4 regions of the Nonomuraea ferruginea genome follow, and region 1 is predicted to be linked to each of the others. Evidence: riboswitches for the same ligand, from Rfam matches in the RefSeq annotation. Region 1 holds a riboswitch; each other region holds the start of a gene.
The links. A riboswitch is a leader RNA that binds a small molecule or an ion and turns the genes downstream of it on or off. The one in region 1 is predicted to bind cyclic di-AMP.
Positions count from the first base shown of each region.

Region 2: it holds a riboswitch for cyclic di-AMP, as region 1 does, so the genes downstream of both, ABD999_RS03535 (D-alanyl-D-alanine carboxypeptidase family protein) here and ABD999_RS21985 (hypothetical protein) in region 1, are expected to answer to the same signal.
Region 3: it holds a riboswitch for cyclic di-AMP, as region 1 does, so the genes downstream of both, ABD999_RS17055 (C40 family peptidase) here and ABD999_RS21985 (hypothetical protein) in region 1, are expected to answer to the same signal.
Region 4: it holds a riboswitch for cyclic di-AMP, as region 1 does, so the genes downstream of both, ABD999_RS36485 (glycoside hydrolase family 25 protein) here and ABD999_RS21985 (hypothetical protein) in region 1, are expected to answer to the same signal.

Region 1 covers NZ_BAABFD010000011.1:235,839-240,871, forward strand. The annotation lists gene ABD999_RS21970 (erythromycin esterase family protein) at 1-558, shown strand, start outside; gene ABD999_RS21975 (rod shape-determining protein) at 565-1,587, opposite strand; gene ABD999_RS21980 (DUF5302 domain-containing protein) at 1,748-1,948, shown strand; cyclic di-AMP (ydaO/yuaA leader) riboswitch at 2,103-2,240, shown strand; gene ABD999_RS21985 (hypothetical protein) at 2,426-3,259, shown strand; gene ABD999_RS21990 (alpha/beta fold hydrolase) at 3,298-4,161, shown strand; gene ABD999_RS21995 (hypothetical protein) at 4,288-4,659, opposite strand; gene ABD999_RS22000 (roadblock/LC7 domain-containing protein) at 4,682-5,033, opposite strand, start outside.
Region 2 covers NZ_BAABFD010000002.1:51,096-56,128, reverse strand. The annotation lists gene ABD999_RS03550 (TetR/AcrR family transcriptional regulator) at 1-153, shown strand, start outside; gene ABD999_RS03545 (family 43 glycosylhydrolase) at 167-1,618, opposite strand; gene ABD999_RS03540 (hypothetical protein) at 1,839-2,279, shown strand; cyclic di-AMP (ydaO/yuaA leader) riboswitch at 2,388-2,521, shown strand; gene ABD999_RS03535 (D-alanyl-D-alanine carboxypeptidase family protein) at 2,534-3,427, shown strand; gene ABD999_RS03530 (DoxX family protein) at 3,532-3,906, shown strand; gene ABD999_RS03525 (LacI family DNA-binding transcriptional regulator) at 3,928-4,932, opposite strand; gene ABD999_RS03520 (VOC family protein) at 5,005-5,033, opposite strand, start outside.
Region 3 covers NZ_BAABFD010000008.1:129,509-134,541, forward strand. The annotation lists gene ABD999_RS17045 (M48 family metallopeptidase) at 1-435, opposite strand, end outside; gene ABD999_RS17050 (hypothetical protein) at 732-1,553, opposite strand; gene ABD999_RS17055 (C40 family peptidase) at 1,638-2,186, opposite strand; cyclic di-AMP (ydaO/yuaA leader) riboswitch at 2,248-2,414, opposite strand; gene ABD999_RS17060 (C40 family peptidase) at 2,725-3,699, opposite strand; gene ABD999_RS17065 (NYN domain-containing protein) at 3,784-5,033, opposite strand, start outside.
Region 4 covers NZ_BAABFD010000024.1:79,493-84,525, forward strand. The annotation lists gene ABD999_RS36480 (bifunctional polysaccharide deacetylase/glycosyltransferase family 2 protein) at 1-1,591, shown strand, start outside; cyclic di-AMP (ydaO/yuaA leader) riboswitch at 1,815-1,948, shown strand; gene ABD999_RS36485 (glycoside hydrolase family 25 protein) at 1,960-2,730, shown strand; gene ABD999_RS36490 (hypothetical protein) at 2,775-3,152, opposite strand; gene ABD999_RS36495 (MerR family transcriptional regulator) at 3,224-3,601, shown strand; gene ABD999_RS36500 (cupin domain-containing protein) at 3,598-3,978, opposite strand; gene ABD999_RS36505 (class I SAM-dependent methyltransferase) at 4,094-4,594, shown strand; gene ABD999_RS36510 (family 20 glycosylhydrolase) at 4,584-5,033, opposite strand, start outside.

The DNA.
Region 1 (5,033 bases):
CCGATGCGCGACGCCGACGGGGCGCGCACCGCCGGGGCGGCCCGCGACCAGTTCATGGCCGACAACGTCGACCGGCTGCTGGAGGACCCGGCGGCGAAGGTCGCCGTCTGGGCCCACAACGGTCACGTGGCCGCCGGCCACTACGCGCGCCTCGGTGCTCCGGTCATGGGAGATCATCTGCGTCAGCGTCACGGCGCCGGTTACTACGCGCTCGGCCTGCTGTTCGGACAGGGTGAGTTCCGGGCCAGGCGGCTCCGGTTCGGCAGGCCCGACGTGCGGCGGCCGCCGGTGCGCCACCGGGTGCCCGCCGCCGGCAGGCCCGACGTGGCCGAATCCCTGCTGGCTGCCGCCTGCCCCCGCGATCACGTCGTCGACCTGCGCCTCGGGCCCAGGCCCGAGGCGGTGACCCGGTGGCTGGGCGAGCAGCAGTACGTGCGCGGTTACGGCGCCACGGCCGGGCGCTTCTCGTACAAGCTGACCTTCACCCCGGCCGTGCTCGGCGCCGCCTTCGACGGGCTCGCCTACATCGCGCACGGCACCTGTTCGACCCCGCTGTAAGGGTTGTCACAGCGGGGGCCGGGGGCCGATGGCGCCCAGGCGGTCGGCGTAGCGGCCGAGGCCGAGTGCCATCGACTCGACGGGCCGGTCCGCGCGCCGCACCGGCACGCCCATGGCGGCGCGCAGGCGTCTGGCCAGGCCGCGCAGCAGCGCGCCGCCGCCGGTCAGCACCGCCCCGTGCGCGGCGACGTCGGCGGCGAGCTCGGCGGGGCAGCGCTCCAGGGCCGTCGCCGCCGCGCGGGCGATGGCGTCGGCCGGCGCCCGGGTGACCTCGTACAACTGCTGGACGGGCAGCCACGCCACCCGCTCGCGCCGCGACTCCGGGTCGAGGCCGCGGACGATCACGTGCCGGTCCAGCGGCTTCCAGGACGGGCCCGCGCGGAGCTTGGCCGCCTCCGCCTCCGCCTCGCCGACCAGCAGCCCGTGCTCACGGGCGACCAGGGTGGCGATCGCCGCGTTCACGGCGTCGCCGCCGGCGTGGACGGTCCCCGCGGCGACGACGGCGCCGCAGGCGAGGATCGCGATCCTGGTCAGGTGAGGGCCGATGTCGACGATCATGCGCCCGGCCGGCTCCGTCACCGGCAGCCCGGCGCCGAGCGCCACCGCGACGGCGTGCTCCACGAGGTACACCCGCCTGGCGTCCGCCTCGTAGGCCAGGTCGCGCACGGCCGAGCTCAGGATGGGCGGGGCGCCGTCGGGCAGCGCCATCACCAGCCGCGGCCGGGCGTACGGGTGCCCGTGCACCTTGCTCAGGAAGTGCTTGACCAGCCGCCCGGCGAGCTCGCCGCCCTCGCGCACCGGCCAGCGGGCGATCCCGTCGTCGTGCCGTACCGCCCGCATGCCCGCCCCGCTGGAGGGCGAGCACGCCGCGTACGCGTCCGCGCCGAAGAGCGTGCGGCCCGTGGCCGCGCAGGCCGCCGCCATCGACGGCTCGTTGAGCACGACGCCCAGGCCGGGGGCGTAGATCTGGGTGGTGGCCGTGCCGAGATCGATCGCGAGATCCCGGCCGAGGAACGCGAGCGGGCTCACCGCCGCGGCTCCGGGGGGTAGAGCTGCATGTCCGTGGTGTTTCCTCGATCGGGTCAAGGCAACACCAAGTCGCCGGCGCGCGTCCCGCCGATGATCCCGGTTATGCGCTGTCAAGGCCTGCGTGCGAAGCTGGAGGCTGTACGCACATCAGGAGGCCCTCATGGCGGAAACCCCGGAGCCGGAAGTCGACGAGACTCCCGAGGACGAGATGAAGCGCAAGTTCCGTGAGGCACTGGAGCGCAAGCGCGGCCAGCAGGCGGGATCTGGCGGCAGTGGTAGGGGCGCCGACCATTCCAAGATCCACGGAGCCCACGGCCCGGCTGCCGGCAAGCGGTCCTTCAGGCGCAAGAGCGGCGGCTGAATCTGGGTGTAAAAGGGGGTACGGCATGCCGTACCCCCTTTTTCTAGGTAGATCTTCGCCCGAATCATGGGCTTACCTTTGCGTTTGTCCGATTTGCTCGCTAGATTGGTCGGCGTTACCAGGCAGTGACCTTGGCTCTTCACCAGGAAGAGGCGGCTGCCTGGCGCCGAATCCCGCTCCCCCGCGGGAACCGGGGACCCACCTTCTGGGGTGAATCCGGCCCATGCGGCCGGTAGGGCATCTCCACGTCCGAACCCGTCAGCTAACCCGGTAGGCGAGATGGAGAGGACGTTTTCCTGTGATGAATCACCGCGCCCGTCCCCCCTACCGCGGGATGTCATCGGCCGCCGATTGAGCGGCACCATTTCCTGATCTTCCTTTCGCGCTCCCACCGTAGCGTCCGTACGGCTTGATGCCCGGCTACGTCGTTCCGCGAGCGCATCTTTGCTGTTGCCTCACAAAGGACTTCTGTTTTTCATGTCTGCTCGTTTCAGCATGCGTTCCATCGCCGCGATCGTCGCCGCCGCCGGCACGCTGGCGCTCGGCTCCGGCGCCGCCGCTCACGCCGACACCGACAAGGGCACGGAGAAGGTCCTGCTCCAGGGCGAGACCACGGCCTCCTACTTCTGGGACGACGGCTCCGGCCGCGCGGGTGACACCGGCCTGCCGGCCAGCGGCAAGCCCATGCAGAAAGGCATGGCCGCCAGCCCCAGCTGGCCGCTGCTGACCGAGGGCTACGTCATCTACAAGGGCAAGAAGGCGCCGTTCTTCGTCGGCGACCGCGGCCCGGGCGTCCCGTCCAGCAAGGGCATCATGCTCGACCTGGACGGCAAGACCTTCGCCGACCTGACCGGCGGGAAGTTCAACCCGCGCACGCTCATGGTGGACGGCAACGGCGGCAAGGGCCACATCGAGGTCGAGTACGTCATCACCAAGTGGGGCGACGGCCTGGGCCTGAAGAACCACCCGGTCGCCTTCTCCGAGGGCGCCTACAAGCGCATGGACCGCAACCCGGCCGCCCCGCCGGTCCTGGCAGGGGACAAGGCGGACAAGAAGGACGAGGAGAAGGCCGTCGCGGGCCAGTCCGGCAGCGACAAGGCCGAGCCCGTGAAGACCAGCCCCGTGAAGGCCGACCCGGTGAACCTCGTGAAGGCCCCGGCCGAGCCGCAGCCCGCCGCCGGGGGCGCCGAGGCGGCCGCGGCCACCGAGCGGAGCAACGTTGCGGGTGCCGCCGTGGCCGGCGGCGTGATCCTCGTCGGCGGCGGCCTGGTGCTGGGCCGCGAGCGCATCCGCAAGCTCGTGCGCCGCTGACCTTTGCGTCACCACGATTAGAATGTCATTCTAGAGCCGTGACCTCGACCGCATCGGCTCATGGAATCGACATCGCGTACGAAAGCTTCGGCTCTCCCGACGGGCGCCCGCTCCTGCTGATCATGGGGCTGGGCGCCCAGCTCATTCACTGGGACGACGAGCTGTGCGAGCAGCTCGCCGAGCAGGGGCACCATGTCGTCAGGTTCGACAACCGCGACGCCGGGATGTCCACCCACCTCCACGAGGCGGGCGCGCCCGCACCGGGCAAGCCGGCGCCCTACCTGCTGGACGACATGGCCGCGGACACCGCCGGGCTGATGGACGCCCTCGGCTGGCCGGCCGCGCACGTGATGGGCGCCTCGATGGGCGGCATGATCGCCCAGTCGCTCGCCATCCGGCACCCCGAGCGGGTGCTCACCCTCATCTCGATCATGTCGACCCCCGGTGGCGCGGTCGCCCCGCCGAGCGAGAGCGCCCGGTCGGTCCTGTTCGCCAAGCCGGTGACCACCCGGGAGGAGGCCATGACCCAGGCGCTGGCGACCTGGTCGGTCATCGGCTCCCCGGGGTACGAGCTCGACCGCGAGCGTGTCCAGCGGCTGGCCGGGCAGGCGTTCGACCGCGGCCACGACCCGGCGGGGTTCGCCCGGCAGCTCGCCGCCATCATGGCGTCGCCCGACAGGACCGAGGCCCTCACCCGGCTCAACGTCCCGGCGCTGGTCATCCACGGAGCCGACGACCAGCTCGTCCCGCTCTCCGGCGGGCAGGCCACGGCGGCGGCCATCCCGGGCGCCGAGCTCAAGGTCTTCCCCGGCATGGGGCACGACCTCCCGCGGGCACTCTGGCCGGAACTCGTCGAGGCCGTCACCAAGCTCACCGCCGGTCACGCGGGCCCGGCCCGCTGATCCCGGGACAGGTGGAAGGGGCGCACCTCGCGAAGCGCCGGGAGGCTGCCGCTCGCGAGATGCGCCCCGGCGGCGGCACGCGCTCGCCGCGCCCGGACGCGTGCCGCCGGGTTCTCGGGGGAGGGGTCAGACCTCCAGCTTCTCCTCGATGCCCTTGAGATGGTGCCTGGCCAGGGCGAGGTTGGCCCGGCCGCGGTCCAGGGCCAGGTAGAGGAACAGGCCCTTGCCGCCGCGCCCGGAGATCGGCCGGATGATGTGGTACTGGCCGCCGAGCGTGATGAGGATGTCCTCGATGGCGTCGTTGAGCCCGAGCGAGTCCATCGTCCGGAGCTTCGCCTTGACGACCTCGGTGTTGCCGGCCGCCGCGACCTGGAGGTCCAGGTCCTTGGACCCGCCCAGGGCGCCGAGCGCCATGCCGCTGCCGTGGTCCACGATGGCGGCGCCGATGGAGCCGTCGATCGCCATCATCTCCTTGAGAGAGATGTCCATGCTGGCCATGCTTTCCTCCGATCAGGAATGGTCACTTCTTGCCTGCTGCCACCGCCGCCACCGCGGCGGCGGTCTTGCGCCCCTCCAGCCGGAGCAGCCCGAGGTTGGCGCCGGGCTCAGCCAGGACTGTGAGGACGACAGTGGGGCCGGCGGCGTAGAACGCGGCGTGGCCCGCGCTGCCGGAGACGAGCGTCTCCTCCAGGTCGCCCCGCCCGGCCAGGATCATCATGCGCCGGCTCATCGCGAGCAGCGCCGCGGCCAGCGCGGACACGTGCTCGCTGCTGTCCTCCGCCAGGTCGCAGGCGATCGTCAGCCCGTCGATGGTGGAGGCCACGCTCCCTTTGACGTCGGCCGTCCGTTCGCGCAGGAGAACCATCTCCTTG
Region 2 (5,033 bases), on a different contig from region 1:
GAAGCGGCGGCCGCCGCCGGCGAGATCCGCCCCGGCCAGGACGCCCTCGAACTCATGCGGGGCATCGGGAACCTCTGCGTCGGCGCCGGCGATCCCCGCTACGACGCCCGCCGCATGGTCGGGCTCCTCGTCGCGGGGCTGCGCCTCGACTAAGGGCCTCTCCAGGTCAGGAGACGGTCCACTGCTGGGCGTTGTTGCCGTTGCAGGTCCACTGCCGCACCTCGGAGCCCGGGGCGGTGCCGAAGTTGTAGTTGTCCAGGCACAGGCCGCTGTGCCGGTTGGTGAGGGTGGAGTAGCCGCCTCCCACGGACGTGACGCGCCATTGCTGGACGGCCAGGCCGTTGCAGGTCCACTGGCGTACCTCGGAACCTGGGGTGGTGCCGAAGTTGTAGTTGTCCAGGCACAGGCCGCTGTGCCGGTTGGTGATCGTGGAGTAGCCGTCGGCGGCCGGGGTGATCTGCCAGTCCTGCGTGGCGAGGCCGTTGCAGGTCCACTGGCGGACCTCCGCGCCCGGCGTGGTCACCCAGTTGTAGTCGTCCAGGCAGAGGCCGCTGTGCCGGTTGCGGATCCGCACCGTGGCAGGGGTGGGCTCGCCCGAGGGGCCGGGGATCACGGTCGAGGTCGAGACGGGGACGCCGAGGTCGGGCGTGCCGTCGGCGTTCCAGGAGATCTTCTGCACCCGGGTGGTGCGGGTGGTGCCACAGCCCTGGCTCGACGAGGAGTTGGCGTGGTAGGCGATCCAGGTCTCGGTGCCGTCGGGCGAGGTGAAGAAGGAGTGGTGGCCGGGGCCGTAGACGCCGTTCGCGTCGTTGCGCTGGAAGATCGGGCTGGGGAACTTGGTCCAGGACGCGGCCGACAGCGGGTCACCGCCGCGGTACTCCAGCATGCCGAGCTTGTAGTTGGGGCCGTTGCAGTGGCTGGCCGAGTAGGTCAGGAAGGTGCGGCCGCCCCGCTGCAGCGCGAAGGAGCCCTCGTTGACGGCGCCGTTCTGACGCTCCCAGTCCAGGGTCGGGGCCGAGATCCGCCTGCCGAACGCGCTCGCCGTCCACGGGTTCGACATCGGCGCGATGAACAGCGACTGCAGGCCGTCGGACGCGAACGCCGAGAACGTCATGTAGAGGTTGCCGTCGAGCTTGAGCAGGCTGGCGTCGATCGCCCATCCGTTGTCGGGCATCAGGTTGACGACCCCGCGGACGGTGTAGGGCCCCATCGGGTCGGACCCGGCGCTCTCGGCGACATGGGTGCGGCGGGGCAGGCTGCCCTGCTCCACCGAGTAGTACAGGTACCAGCGGCTCCCGACCATCTCCAGGTGCGGCGCCCACATCGTGTTGCCGCCGGTCCGTACGACGACCTGCTCGGGCGCGCTGCGCAGCCCGGCGATCGTCGCCGAGCGGCGCATGACCACGTCGGAGTTCCACGTCGTGGCGACGTAGTAGTAGAAGCCGTTGTGGAAGACCAGCGTCGGGTCGGCGCTGTTGGGCGTCGGGACGACGGGGTTGGTGAAGGACGGGCCGGGCGCCGCCTGGGCGCGGCCGGTCGTGAACAGGGCTGACAGGACGATCGTGACGACGGCGAGCGTCAGGATCCGGCGCGCCGTGCCCGGCAGGGAAGCCAACACGAGGACTCCTTGGGGGGTGGGGTCGACCAGTTGTGTTAGCGCTAACACAACTGGTTGCTTCGTCGTGCTCACTTGCTGGTGGAGAGATGTGTGCCAAGTGTTAACGCCAACACCACAACCGTCAAGGGCGCCTCCGCCGCCGGCTGGGAGGTGGGACAACCTTCAGAGTGCCTGAAGCTTCCGTTAAGCTTCAGTAACCCTGAAGGTTGGAGGATCGAACGTGAGGGATCACGTCCTGCTGTCCGTGCACGTCCTGGCGGCCATCGTGTTCGTCGGGGGCTCGGCCGTGGCCGCGAGCCTGTTTCCCCGCTACGCCCCCGTGGCGGGCCCGCCGGGCGAGGGCGAGCGCAGCCCGGCAGTGGCCGCCGCCCTGCACCGCATCACCCGCGGCTACAGCCTGTTCGGTCTGGTGGTGCCCGCCGTCGGCATCGTGATGGCCCTCGCGCAGGGCCGGATGGGGGAGCTCTGGATCGTCGCCTCGATGGCGCTGACCGGCGTCGCGGCCGTCCTGCTGGCCACCCAGATCTACCCGCGCCAGCGGGACGCGCTGCGCGACCCGGACGACGGGAGCCGGCTGCGCGCGCTGTCCATGCTCGCCGGCTTCTACAACCTGGTCTGGGCGGCCGTGGTCGTGCTGATGGTCGTCCGGCCGGGAGCGTGACCGGCGATAGCGCCGGTCAAATCCGAATTGTGGTGAGTTGCGACGTTTGTCAGATTGCATTACGTTGAGGCTTCATTTGCCCAGACCGTGCGTGCCCCACCCCCGGGGAGCGCACGGCCGCCGAATCCGTTCGCGGAGCCGGGGACCCATTCCCCTTGGGGTGAATCGGCGCACCACGCGCCGTAGGGCACTTCCACGCCCGAACCCGTCAGCTAACCCGGTAGGCGGCATGGAAGCTAGGAGCAAGCCCCCAGATGAACGTCACCCACCGGTTCGGCGGAGCGCTGATCAGCCTCGCCGTCGCCGCCGCGGCGTTGACCGCCGGCAGCACCGCCGCCCACGCCGCCCCGCCGGTCGCCACCCCCGTCGACGCCGCGCAGGCCGAAGCCGCCCCCGCCGTCCTGGCCACGGCCGCCCACCTGGTCGACGCCACCACCGGCCAGGTCCACTTCAGCAAGGAGGCCGACCTGCGCAGGCCGGTCGCCAGCCTCACCAAGATGATGACCGCGTACGTGGTGCTCCAGCGGGCCGAGCCCACCGACAAGGTCGAGGTCACCACCGCCGACGTCGGCTACGCCGCCAGGGGCGGCGCCGCGGTCGCCCACCTGCGCGCCGGCGACACGCTGACCGTCGAGGACATGCTGCACGCGCTCATGCTGCCCTCCGGCGCCGACGCCGCGCACGCGCTCGCGCGCACGTACGGGCCGGGCGTCGAGGGGTTCGTGGCCGCGATGAACGCCACCGCCCGGCAGCTCGGCATGAACGACACGCTGTACGTCAACGCGGACGGCATGCCCTACGGCGGCGGCGGCCACTCCACCGCCCGCGACCAGGTCCGCCTGGCCCAGAAGGTGCTGGAGAACCCGACCCTGGAGAAGGTCACCTCCACCCAGTACCACACCGTCCCCGCGACCTCCGAGCGCCGTTCGTACTCATGGCGCAACACCAACCGCCTGCTCGGCACCTCCGGCGCGCTCGGCGTCAAGACCGGCTACACCCGCGCCGCCGGTTACACGCTCGCCTTCGCCGCCGATCGGGGCGGCAGCCGGCTCGTCGGCGTCCTCCTCGGTGAGACCAGCTCCAGCCGCCGCTTCCAGACCGCCGAGGCCCTGCTCGGCTGGGCCGGCGCCGCGGCCGCACAGCGATAGCGGTCTCCGTGCGAGCGGCCCGGCCAGGGCCGCTCGCACGGACGGACCGCCGCACCCTCTAGGGTCCTGTTGAACATTTCAAGCCGCGTGAGAACGGGACCCCCATGAACCTCGCACTGTGGATCGTCGCGGGCCTGCTGGCCGCCGTGTTCGGTGTGGCCGGGCTGATGAAGCTGGCGCAGCCCAAGGAGAGGCTCGCGGCCGCCGGCCTGGCCTGGACGGAGGACTTCTCCGCCGGCGCGGTCAAGGCCATCGGCGGGCTGGAGGTGCTGGCCGCGCTCGGGCTGATCCTGCCGGCGACGTTCGGCGTCGTCCCGATCCTCACCCCGCTGGCGGCGGCCGGGCTGGTCATCGTCATGATCGGCGCCGCGGTCACGCACGGCCGGCGCGGGGAGCATCCGGCGATCGCCGTCAACGTGGTGCTGCTCGTCCTGGCCGCGTTCGTGGCCTGGGGCCGCTTCGGCCCCCATGCCTTCTGACGTGACAGCTCGGCCCGGGATTCACGGGTGCGCCGTCGAGACCCGCTCCACCAGGTCAGGCTGGAAGACCACGTGACGATGCTCGTGGCCGCCGGGGCTGTCGGCCTCCTCCAGCAGCATCAGCGCCGCGGTGCGGCCCAGCTGCTCGCGCGGCTGGCGGATCGACGACAGCGGCACGGCCGCCGCCGCGGCGAAGTCGATGTCGTCGTACCCGAGAATCGCCACGTCGGCGGGGACCCGCAGGCCGCGCTGGGTGAGCTCCTGCAGCACGCCCATCGCCACCAGGTCGTTCGCGCAGAACACGGCGGTGGGCCGCTCCTCGCGGGGCAGGCCGGCGAGCTCCTTGCCGGCCTGGCGGCCGGTGGCGACGGTGAGGTCCGGCAGTGGGATCACGGTCAGCTCGCTGTCCGGGCCCAGCACGCCGGCCAGGCCGTGGTGGCGGTCCTCCACCTGGCGGACGGGGAACGGCCCGCCGGCGAAGGCGATCCGCCGGTGACCCCGGTCGAGCAGGTGCCGACCGGCGAGCCGGCCGCCGAGCACGTCGTCCACCGAGACGGCGCACCCGTAGGAGTGGCGCGACGAGCTGTCGAACGTCACCACAGGGATGCCCCGGGAGATCAGCCCGCCCAGCCGCTCCCGCTGGCCCGAGGCGTTGACCGGGGTGATCAGCACGCCCAGCGGGCGCTCCTCCTCGAACATGCGCAGCAGCCGCGCCTCCCGGGCGGCGTCCTTGCTGCTGTTGACCACCATCACGTTGACGTCGACGTCCTGCGCGGCGGTCTCGACGCCGTTCAGCACGTCGATGAAGAACGGGTTGGTCAGGTCGAGCGCGACCACGGCGATCGTCGTGCTGCGCCCGGCCCGCAGCTGGCGGGCGGAGCCGTTGCGGACGTAGCCGAGCTGGGCCACCGCCGCCTCCACCCGCATGCGGGTCTCCCTGGCCACCATCTCGGGCCGGTTGAGCACGTTGCTCACGGTGCCGACGGAAACCCCGGCGAGTCGGGCGACGTCTTTGATGCTCGGCATCGTTCCTCGGTCATGAAGTGCGGCGGCGCTTGAACCGTATCAATGCTACGGGCGCCCCCGAGAGACCGCGTCTCAGCGCGGATCGCGCCGCAGCGGATGCT
Region 3 (5,033 bases), on a different contig from region 1:
CAGCAGGGCCGTGTTGATGGCGATGCTCTTGAGCCGGTCGCCCGTCCAGGACGCCCAATCCTGCGTGGAGAGGCCGTAGTCGCGCAGCACGGTCTCGAACCAGACGCCGAGCGGCCAGCGCAGCGCCTCCTCGACGACCGTGAGGACGAGCACCCCCAGCAGGACCCGCACCCACCACGGCCCGCGCAGCACCCCGAGGATTCTGGCGCCCAGCGGGGTGGCGACGAGCAGGCCCGCGAACACCAGGGTCAGGCCGAGCGACAGATAACCGGGCACGCTAGTGGCCGCGTCGAACGCCTGCGCGCGGGCGATCTGCCCGGCGGTGAAGTCCGCGGCCGGGTCGGCGGCCACCTCCGGCGCCCCCGGCAGCGCCTGCCACGGCGTCGTCAGCCCCACCACCACGAGGATCCCGGCCCCCAGCACGACCCCGGCCACCCCAGCCTGCCGCCGCCCCTTCCGACCCGCCCCACCGTGCGCAGGGTCTTGAGGTCCCGGCCGCCCCTCCCGCCCGAGGTCTTGAGGTCCCGGTTCACCGCCCGGCCGCTCCTCCCGCCCGGGGTCTTGAGACCCCGGTCGGCCGTCCGCCGGGAGCGCCTGCCCGTCATCCGGGCGCGGGCCGTTCTCGTGGGCGGATTCGCCGGACGCCGGCCGTGGCGGCCCGCCGGATCGGGTCCCGGCCTGGTCGCCCGCGGCGCCGTTCCTGTCGTGGCCGTCGTCCACTTCGCGTCCTCTCACCCCAGCTGGTCCCGCACGTACGCGCGCCACCCCCGGGTCAGGCCGCCGAGCGTGAGCCCCCGCGCGGCGAGTGCCCGGTCGGTGCCGACACTCTGGGCATCACGGTAGAGCCTCACCAGAGTCCCCTCGCCCGCGCTCTCGACCAGGAACCGACACGCCAGCCACGCCTCCTGGTACGCCCGCGCCAGCGCGTCCCCCCGTGAGCCGAAGTCACCGGCCCCGGGCAGCTCGTCCGGCAGCCGCCCCGCCCGCACCTCGGCCGCCAGTTCGGCCGCCGCCACGGTGACCGCCAGCCCCGCGTCCCGATAGGCCACGTAGTCGGCGAATCCCTCGTACAGCCAGCCGGGCAGCCCGTCGGTGCCCGCGGCGACGTGCGTGAGCTCATGGGCGAGGACCACGTCCCTGCCGGTCGGGTTGAGCCGCGCGAAACCCTCGGGCACCACGATCACCCGCCGCCCGTCGGCCACCGCCGCCAGCCCGCGCACGTCGGCGACGCCGGCCAGCCGCGCGGCCTGCTCCCCTGAGGCGGGCACCAGCACCAGCGGGCGCACGGGCCGGCCCAGCACGCCCGACACCCGTCGCCCCGCCGCGTCGGCCCGCCGCGCCAGATCGGCCAGCAGCCCGGGATCGGCCCGCTGCCCGGCGACCAGCGCCCGCTCGCCGCGCGCGACGCCCAGCTCGCCCCGCCACAGCTCCCGCACCCCGGCCAGCTCATCAGGCACCCCGGCGGACCACGACTCCGGCGCCGCCCCGCCGGCCGCGGCCACGGCGAGGACCAGCCCCGCCACCACCGCTCGACGGCCCACGATCCCGGACATGCTGTCCGATGCTAGCGGCGGGACGCCCGTCCCACGCATCACGAAGGCCCCGCCCCCAGTCAGGGGCGGGGCCTTCGCGATCGGTCACAGACCGGGGCGTACCGCGCCGGCGAACGACGACTTGCGCCATCCGTTCAGCTTCTCGACGCGCACCGTCTTGCCCGAGCTCGGCGAGTGCACCATCTTGCCCTTGCCGATGTACATGCCCACGTGGCCGAGCCCGCGGAAGAACATCAGGTCACCCGGCTTCAGGTTCTTGTAGGAGACCTTCTTCCTGATGCCCGCGAACTGGCTGTTCGTCACGCGCGGGATCTTGACCCCGGCCTTCCGCCAGGCGAACTGGACGAGACCAGAGCAGTCGAAGGCGTGCGGCCCGGTGGCTCCGTAGCGGTACGGGTCACCGATCTGCTTCTTGGCCACCGCGACGGCCTTGTGGGCCTTCACCTTCTGCCGGGCCGCCTTCGCCTGCTTCTTGGACATGACCTTCTTCGAAGTCGCCTTCTTGGAAGCAGTGGTCTTGACGGCCTCGACCGTCGTCACCGAAGCTCCGGCCGGGGCGATCACCGTGTCCGCCTGCGCCGCCGGGACATGGAGGGCCAGCCCTCCGGCCGTCACGGTCATGCTGAGCGCCACGCCGCTGACGGCAAGGCGAGACAGACGGGGGTTCTTAGGGGAGGTAGACAGGATTGCTCCTTGAGTCTTCCACGAACGCCTACCGGGTTAGCTGACGGATTCGGGCCTGGAAGTCGCCCTACGGCGCGTCGCCGCGCCGATTCACCCCTGATCCCGCCCTGAAATGACGGGATCTATGGTTCCCCGGCTCCGTGCCTCCTGGCTGCACGGATTCGGCAGGCCACCACCCGGGTGAAGGTTCCCGGAGATGCGGCGGTGACCGGCGGATTCTTGTTCGTCCACGTCGCGGCGCCGGCGGCGCGGCGGCGATGGCCGGCGGCGGGCATGGAGTGTCCGCCGCGACGCCAGAACCTACGCCTGAAGTCATGGGCTGGCAAAGGCACGGTAAGCACATGACGATCTGACAAGCCCGCTGTCAGACCCGCGGATCCCTGCTGGCAAGCCAGTCCCGTTACCCAGATGTGACCATACTCACACTTGCCGCCCTGACGATGTGTCAGAGCCCTTCTGTCACATCAGTCACAGACGTTTCAGCGGCTCACGGGCGTACCGCGCCGACGAGCCGGCGCCCGTACGCGGAGAGCGGGACGACCTTGACCACGTCACCGGTCTGCGGCGCGTGCACGATCTTGCCGTTTCCCGCATAGATGCTCACGTGGCCCAGCCCCTCGCTGAAGATGAGGTCACCGGGCTCCAGGGCGTCCAGCGACACCCTCCGGCTCGCGCCCCAGGCCCACTGCTGCCACGTCGTACGCGGCAGGGAGACGCCGGCCGCGCGCCACGAGGCCTGCGTCAGGCCGGAGCAGTCCCAGCCGCCGGGGCCGGTGCCGCCGAACTGGTAGGGCTTGCCGATCTGCGCGTAGGCGAAGTTGAGCACCGCCGCCGCGCTCCCCGAGGCGGGGCCGGTGTACTTGACGCCGGTGCTGTTCGGGTCGCCGACGCGGTAGGCCCCGAGGCGGTCGAGCAGCTTCTTCTGCTGGGCGATCAGCTTCTCGATCTCGGAGCGCTCCTTCTTGATCTTGTCGCGCTCCTCGTCGGCCTCGCCCAGAGCCCCCTGGGCCTTGTCACGCTCGATCTTGAGCCCGCGGTTCTCCCGGTCGAAGGCGGCCAGCCTGCCGGCGCGATCGGCGGTCAGCCGCTCCGTCAGCGCCATCTGGTAGAGCAGGTCACCCGGGTTCTCGGCGGTCACCATGGTCGGCATCGAGGTCAGGTCGCGGCCCATCTTGTAGCCGTCGACGGCCATCGTGACGACCTGCTGGCGCAGCTCGGCGACGGTGGCGAGCTTGCGCTTGTAGCCGGCGTTGAGCTTGTCGTAGCGCTTCTTGGCGGCCTTGTAGTTCTCCGTCGCCGTGTTGTAGCGATCGACGACCTTGTCGGCCTTGTCGTTGAGCTTCTCGAGCTTGGCCTTGGCCTGACTGATCGTCGGTTGCGGGTCGGCGGCCACTCCTCCCGTGGGGAGAGTGATCAGCCCGATCACGAGACCCGCGGCCAGTGGCGCCCGGCCCAACCTCACAGCTCGCCTCCCAGGGGGAATACATCTGGGGCGAAATAGTACAGAAGTGGAAGGTGAGGTCTCACCCAAACACTGATTTGTAATCTAGGCGCGGCCGAGCCTGCGCAGCAGCAAAGCAGACGGAACGGGTCTGGCTCCCATGCGCCGGACGGATTCGGCCACCTCGCGGTCGGAGGAGACCACGGCCATGGCGCGGCCCGGCGGCTCGGCGCGTACCAGCTGGCGGATCAGGTCGTCGGCGATCTCCCCCGGCGCGCTGAACAGCACCCGCACCCCGCGCGGCGCGACGACCTGCACCGGCGCGTTCAGCTCCGCGCCGTCGAACACCACGGTCACCTCGACCCTGGTCTGCGCGACCAGGCCGCCGAGCCCGGTCATCAGCCGGTTGCGCTGGTCGGCCAGCGTGAGAGTGCCGTAACCGGTCTTGGTCACGTTGTAGCCGTCTATGATCAGATGGACCTGCGGCAGGGCGAGGAGCTGGTCGAGCAGCTGCGGATCGTCGTCGGCCAGCGCGCGGGCCGGCACCCCCCGCACGCCCGGCGTCTCCCCGGCGACGGCGGCCACCGAGTCGGCGGGCCTGGAGATGGTGGTGGGCAGCGCCAGCTCCCTGCGCAGCCCGGCGGAGGCGTCCTGCAGCGCGTCGAGCAGCACCCTGATGCGGGCGTCCTCGATGCTGCGCCCCTCGCGGGCGGCCCTGCGCGAGGCTTCGAGCTGTTTCTCCACGTCGGCCAGGCGCTCGCGCAGCCGGCGCAGCTCGGTCTCGCCGGCGCTGCCGGCGGCCGTGGCCGCGGCCCTGGCGTCCTGGGCGGTCTGTTCCATCGCCTCGGCCCGCTGCACGGCCGCCTTCGCCCGCTCACGGGCGTCGTGGAGCTTGCGGCGCAGGTCGGAGTTCTCCCCCCGGGCGGCCTTGAGCTGCTCGCGCAGCCGGTCGACCTCCTCCTTGGCCGCCGACTTCTGCGCGGCGAGCTGCTCGCGCAGCCGGGACACGACCTCCTCGCGCTCCGCGCCCTCGGCGGCGGCGGCGTTCCTCTCCAGGTCGGTCCTGGCGGCCTCGATCATCTCCTCCCACCCCGGCGGGCGGGTGAGGTAGGCGGCCGCGGCGACGAGCACGGGATCGGCGGCGGGCGGGACGTTGCCCTCGGCCAGCGACGAGACGAGCTCCGGCCACCCGGCGGTCACGTGCTCCGCGACGGCCACGCGGAAGTCCTTGTCGTTCTCCAGCTGGGCGGCGATGGGCGCGCCGCCCAGGCGGGCACGCTTGCGCGGATCGAACTTGGCGATGCCGCGCAGCGGCGGCGGGACGGCGGCGGCGGGCATCGAGCCGAGAACCTGGG
Region 4 (5,033 bases), on a different contig from region 1:
CACGATGCTGGCCCGCCCTCCGTACTCCTCGACCCCTGACGCCATCACCGGCGAGCAGTGGGACACCCTGGCGATGCTCGGCCGCGAGGGCTACCTGATCGCGCTGGCCGACCTCGACACCGAGGACTGGAGCAGGCCGGGCGCGGCCGGCATCGCCAGGGCCGCGTTCCCGCGGGGCGGGCGCGGGGCGGTGGTGATGATGCACGACTCCGGCGGCGACCGCGCCCAGACAGTCGAGGCCGTCTGCCGCCTGCTCGACCGGCTGGACCGGGCCGGCTACCGCGCCGAGACGCTGACCTCCGCGCTCGGCATGCCGTCGGCGCACCGGCCGGCCGCGCAGCCGGAGCGGATCGCCGGCGCCGCGCTCGGCCTGGCGCAGCGCGCGGCGAACGCGTTCACGGACGCGCTGTGGTGGGTGCTGTTCGCCACCGGCGTGCTGACGCTGGCCCGGCTGCTGCTCCTGGTGGTGCTGGCCCGGGTGCACGCCCGGCGCTCCCGGGGTCCGGGACCGGCCCTGACCTGGGAACGGCCGCCGGGGGTGAGCGTGATCGTGCCCGCGTACAACGAAGAGGCGGGGATCGCCGCGACCGTGCGCTCGCTCGTCGCGACCGCGTACCCCGGGCCGGTGGAGGTGCTGGTGGTGGACGACGGTTCCACGGACCGCACCGCCGAGGCCGCCGCCGGGCCGCGGCTGCCGGGAGTACGGGTGATCAGGCAGGACAACGCCGGCAAGGCCGCCGCACTGAACACCGGCATCCGGCACGCGCGCCACGAGTTCCTCGTCATGGTCGACGGTGACACGGTGTTCGAGCCGGACACGATCGGGCATCTCGTGCGCCGGCTCGCCGACCCCCGCGTGGGCGCGGTGAGCGGCAACACCAAGGTCGGCAACCGGCGCGGGCTCATCGGCCGCTGGCAGCACGTCGAGTACGTGATCGGCTTCAACCTGGACCGGCGCGCGTTCGAGCTGCTCGACTGCATGCCGACGGTGCCGGGGGCGATCGGCGCGTTCCGGCGCGGCGCGCTGGTCGGGCTCGGCGGGGTGAGCACCGACACGCTGGCCGAGGACACCGACCTGACGATGGCGCTGTGCCGGGCGGGCTGGCGGGTGGTGTACGAGGAGCGGGCGCTGGCGTGGACGGAGGCGCCCGCGACCCTGGGGCAGCTGTGGCGGCAGCGCTACCGCTGGTGCTACGGCACGATGCAGGCGATGTGGAAGCACCGCCGCGCGCTGGCCGAGCCGGGTCCGTTCGGCCGCCGCTGCCTGGGTTACCTGGCGCTGTTCCACGTGCTGCTGCCGCTGCTGGCGCCGGTGGTGGACCTGATGGCCGTCTACCACACGGCGGTCGGCGACCCGCTGCCGGCGGTGGCGGTGTGGGCCGGGTTCGTGGTGGTGCAGGCGGCGGCGGGCTGGTACGCGCTGCGGCTGGACCGGGAGCGGGTGTCGGCGCTGTGGGTGCTGCCGCTGCAGCAGTTGGTGTACCGGCAGCTGATGTATCTGGTGGTGTTCCAGTCGGTGGCGACCGCGCTGCTCGGGGTGCGGCTGCGCTGGCACACGGTGCGCAGGCAGGGCACTTTCGCGGCGCCGTGACGGCACCGGCGGGAGATTTTACCCGGAGGCCGGATTCCCTTACGTACAAGGGGTTTCGGGGGTGCTACCCCGGGTCCGAACCGCCAAACCGGATATGTCATACTTGCAATATTTTTGTCTGCATATATACCTTTTGCGTATTCGCGGTGATACCTCAACTCTGTTGCCGCATCGATTGACCGGACCGTGCGCTGTCCTGACGGTGTCCCCCTCACGCCAGGGCAGCGCACGGCCGCCGAATCCGCGTCTCGCGGAGCCGGGGACCCACTTCCTGGGGTGAATCGGACGCCAGCGTCCGTAGGGGACTTCCAACTCCGAACCCGTCAGCTAACCCGGTAGGCGGCATGGAAGCAAGGAGTCATTTCCTCATGCCCAAGCCTCGGCTTGCCGCTGCGCTGAAGTACCGTCCCAGCAACCGTCTCAAGTACGCCTTCGCCGGCGCGCTGCTGGCGGGGACCACCGCCGTCGCCAGCGTGACCGGCACCGCCATCGCCGCCACCGGCGGCGCCGCCGCCCCCGTCGAGCCGAACCCGGCCATCGCCCAGCAGCAGGCGGCCCAGCTCACGTACGGCCAGGACGTGTCGAACTACCAGCCCGACCACGACTGGGAGGCCAGCCCGGCCGAGTTCGGCATCATCAAGGCCACCGAGGGCACCGGCTTCACCGACAAGACCTTCGCCCGGCACTGGCAGGAGCTGGACAAGAAGGGCATCGTGCGCGGCGCGTACCACTACGCGCACCCGCGCAACAACCCGATCGCCGAGGCCGAGCACTTCCTCTCCGTGGTGAACTCCCAGCCCGCCAAGCCCGGCGACCTGCTGGTGCTGGACCTGGAGACGACCAACGGCAGGTCCGTCTCCGAGGTGAACGCCTGGGCCAAGGCCTGGCTGTCGCACGTCAAGGCCAAGACCGGCGTCACGCCGCTGTTCTACAGCGGCTGGCACTTCGCCGACACCTACGGCGCGGGACTGTCGGAGTACCCGCTCTGGGTGGCCCACTACAGCAAGCCCAAGGGCGAGATCACCCCGCCGGCGGACTGGAAGTCGTGGACCATCCACCAGTACTCCGACAAGCCCATCGACCACAACGTCTCCGCCCTGACCCCCGACCAGCTCCGCAGCCTGGGCCGTCCGGCCTGACCCGCTCTGTGACGCCTCCCGTTGAGGGAGGCGTCACAGTCGTCTCAGCCCTGGTGGATCCTGAGCCCACGCTCCTCCATGCGCCGCAGCAGCTCGGCCGGACCCACCGCCGTCTCCGGCAGCAGGTAGAACTCCTCCAGGATCGGCCCCGCGTCATCGGGCGCGGCCGCGTCCCAGATCACCTCGTCACCCGGCGCCGTGACCTCGAAGGTGAAGAACGCGCAGCACGCCTTCTCCCGCGCGGCGAGATCCCGTACCCACTCCTCGACCCCGTCACCGGCACGGAACCGGAACCGGATGCCCCCGGCGGTCCGCTCGCGTCCGGTGAGCGCCTCGCCGAACAGCCGCCGGTACTCGGCCAGCCGTTCCTCGGGGGTGTCGCGGGCGGTGGTCATGTCGCAGACGATCGGTGGGGTGTCCATGATGTGCTCTCCTTCCGTCACTTCCGGAGCGTAGAGTCTGGACCTAGGTCCAGGGTCAAGAGGAGAGCGGTGTGAAGATCGGCGAGGTGGCCCGCGAGGCCGGGGTCAGCGTGGACACGGTCCGCTTCTACGAGCGCCGCGGCGTGCTGCCGGCGGCGGGGCGCAGGCCGTCGGGCTACCGGGTGTTCGACGCGTCGGCGGTGTCCAGGATCCGCGCCGCCAAGGCCCTGCAGGAGCTGGGTTTCACGCTGGACGAGGTGGCCGGCGCCCTGCGCTCCCACGACGCGGGCGGCGCGACCTGCGCGAGCGAGCGGTGGCGGCTGGAAGCGGTGGTGGAGCGCATCGACGCGAGGATCGCCGAGCTGGCCCGGGCCCGCGACCTCGCCGCCCGGAGCCTCGCCGACTGCCGCTCCGGCGACTGCCGCTTCCCGACCGGCCTGTCCTTCTAGCGCGAGCCCTCGCCTGACTCGGCCAGGTCGGCCTCCTCCTTGGTCTTGTGCACGGTGCCGTCGGCGTGCTCGGGCGGCCCGTACGCCGTGTGGAGCACGAGCGGCGCGGCGCCGGTGTTGACGAAGTTGTGCGGGGTGCCCGCCGGGACGGCGACCAGGTCGCCCGCCTTCACCGGACGGACCTCACCGCCGACACGGGCCTCTCCGGTCCCGGAGACGAAGGTGAGGATCTGGTCGGTGTCCTCGTGCACCTCCTCGCCGATCTCACCACCCGGCGGGATGGTCATGGTGACGACCTGGACCTTCTCCCCGGTCCACAGGACCCGGCGGAAGTCGGTGCTCTCTTCGGCGACGGTGGCGATCGCGAAATGGTGCACGGTCGGCTCCTGTGTCTCGCGGTTCAAGCTGGCGTATGACTCTTGCCAGGACAAAAGCTGACATAAACGTAATGTCCGGCAGGCGGACACCGGGCGCGGTGCTAGTTTCGCCGTCATGAAGGTGCCGGAGAGGCTGCTGTGGGCCGTCGAGACCCTGGAGACGCGGCCGGGCGAGCGGGTTCTGGAGATCGGCTGCGGCCGCGGCGTCGCCGTCGGACTGCTCTGCGAGCGCTCCGCCTCCGTCACCGCGATCGACCGGTCGGCGACGGCGGTAAAGGCCGCACGCGAGCGCAACGCCCGCCACGTCGAGGCGGGCGCCGCGGTGATCGAGCAGGCCGAGCTCGACGGCGGCGGGCTGCCCGGCGGCCCGTACGACAAGGTGTTCGCCGTCAACGTGAACGTCTTCTGGACCCGCTCCCCCGCCGCCGAGCTGGCGGCGGTCAAGCGGGCGCTCGCGCCCGGCGGCTCGCTCCACCTGTTCTACGAGCCGCCGGGCGCCGCCAAGGCTCAGGAGATCGCGGTCAAGGTCGAGGCCGCGCTCGCCGGGTCCGGCTTCACGTCCACCACCCTGACGCACGGTCTCCTGCTGTGCCTGAAGGGTGAGCTCACCCCGTGACGGTGACCGTCAGGTCCCCGGTGACGGGCGCGCCGCCCGGCGTGCGGACCGTCAGCGTGCCGGTGTAGGTGCCGGGCCGGCTGAAGGTCCTGGCCGAGGTCACGGTGAAGGCGGCGTTGATCCGCATGCCGGGGATGCTTCCCTCCCTGGTGGTGGCCGGGGTCACGGGCTCCTGGACACCGTCGCTCCAGGTGACGGCCGCCTCCAGGCCGGCGGCGGTGTGGCCGGGCGCGGTGAGGGTCCAGGAGGCGCCGGTGGGCCGGCCGGTGCGGGTGCTCACCGATCCGCCGAGGATCTCCAGCCGCCAGGGCACGTCGGCGGTCGGGAAGAAGTTCGTGCCCTGCACGGTCAGCCTGCCGCCCATCTTCGCCAGGCGGTTCTTGAAGTCGGCGTAGTCCCGCTGGTCCTGGGGTGTCCAGCCGACCTCGGCGGTGGCGAT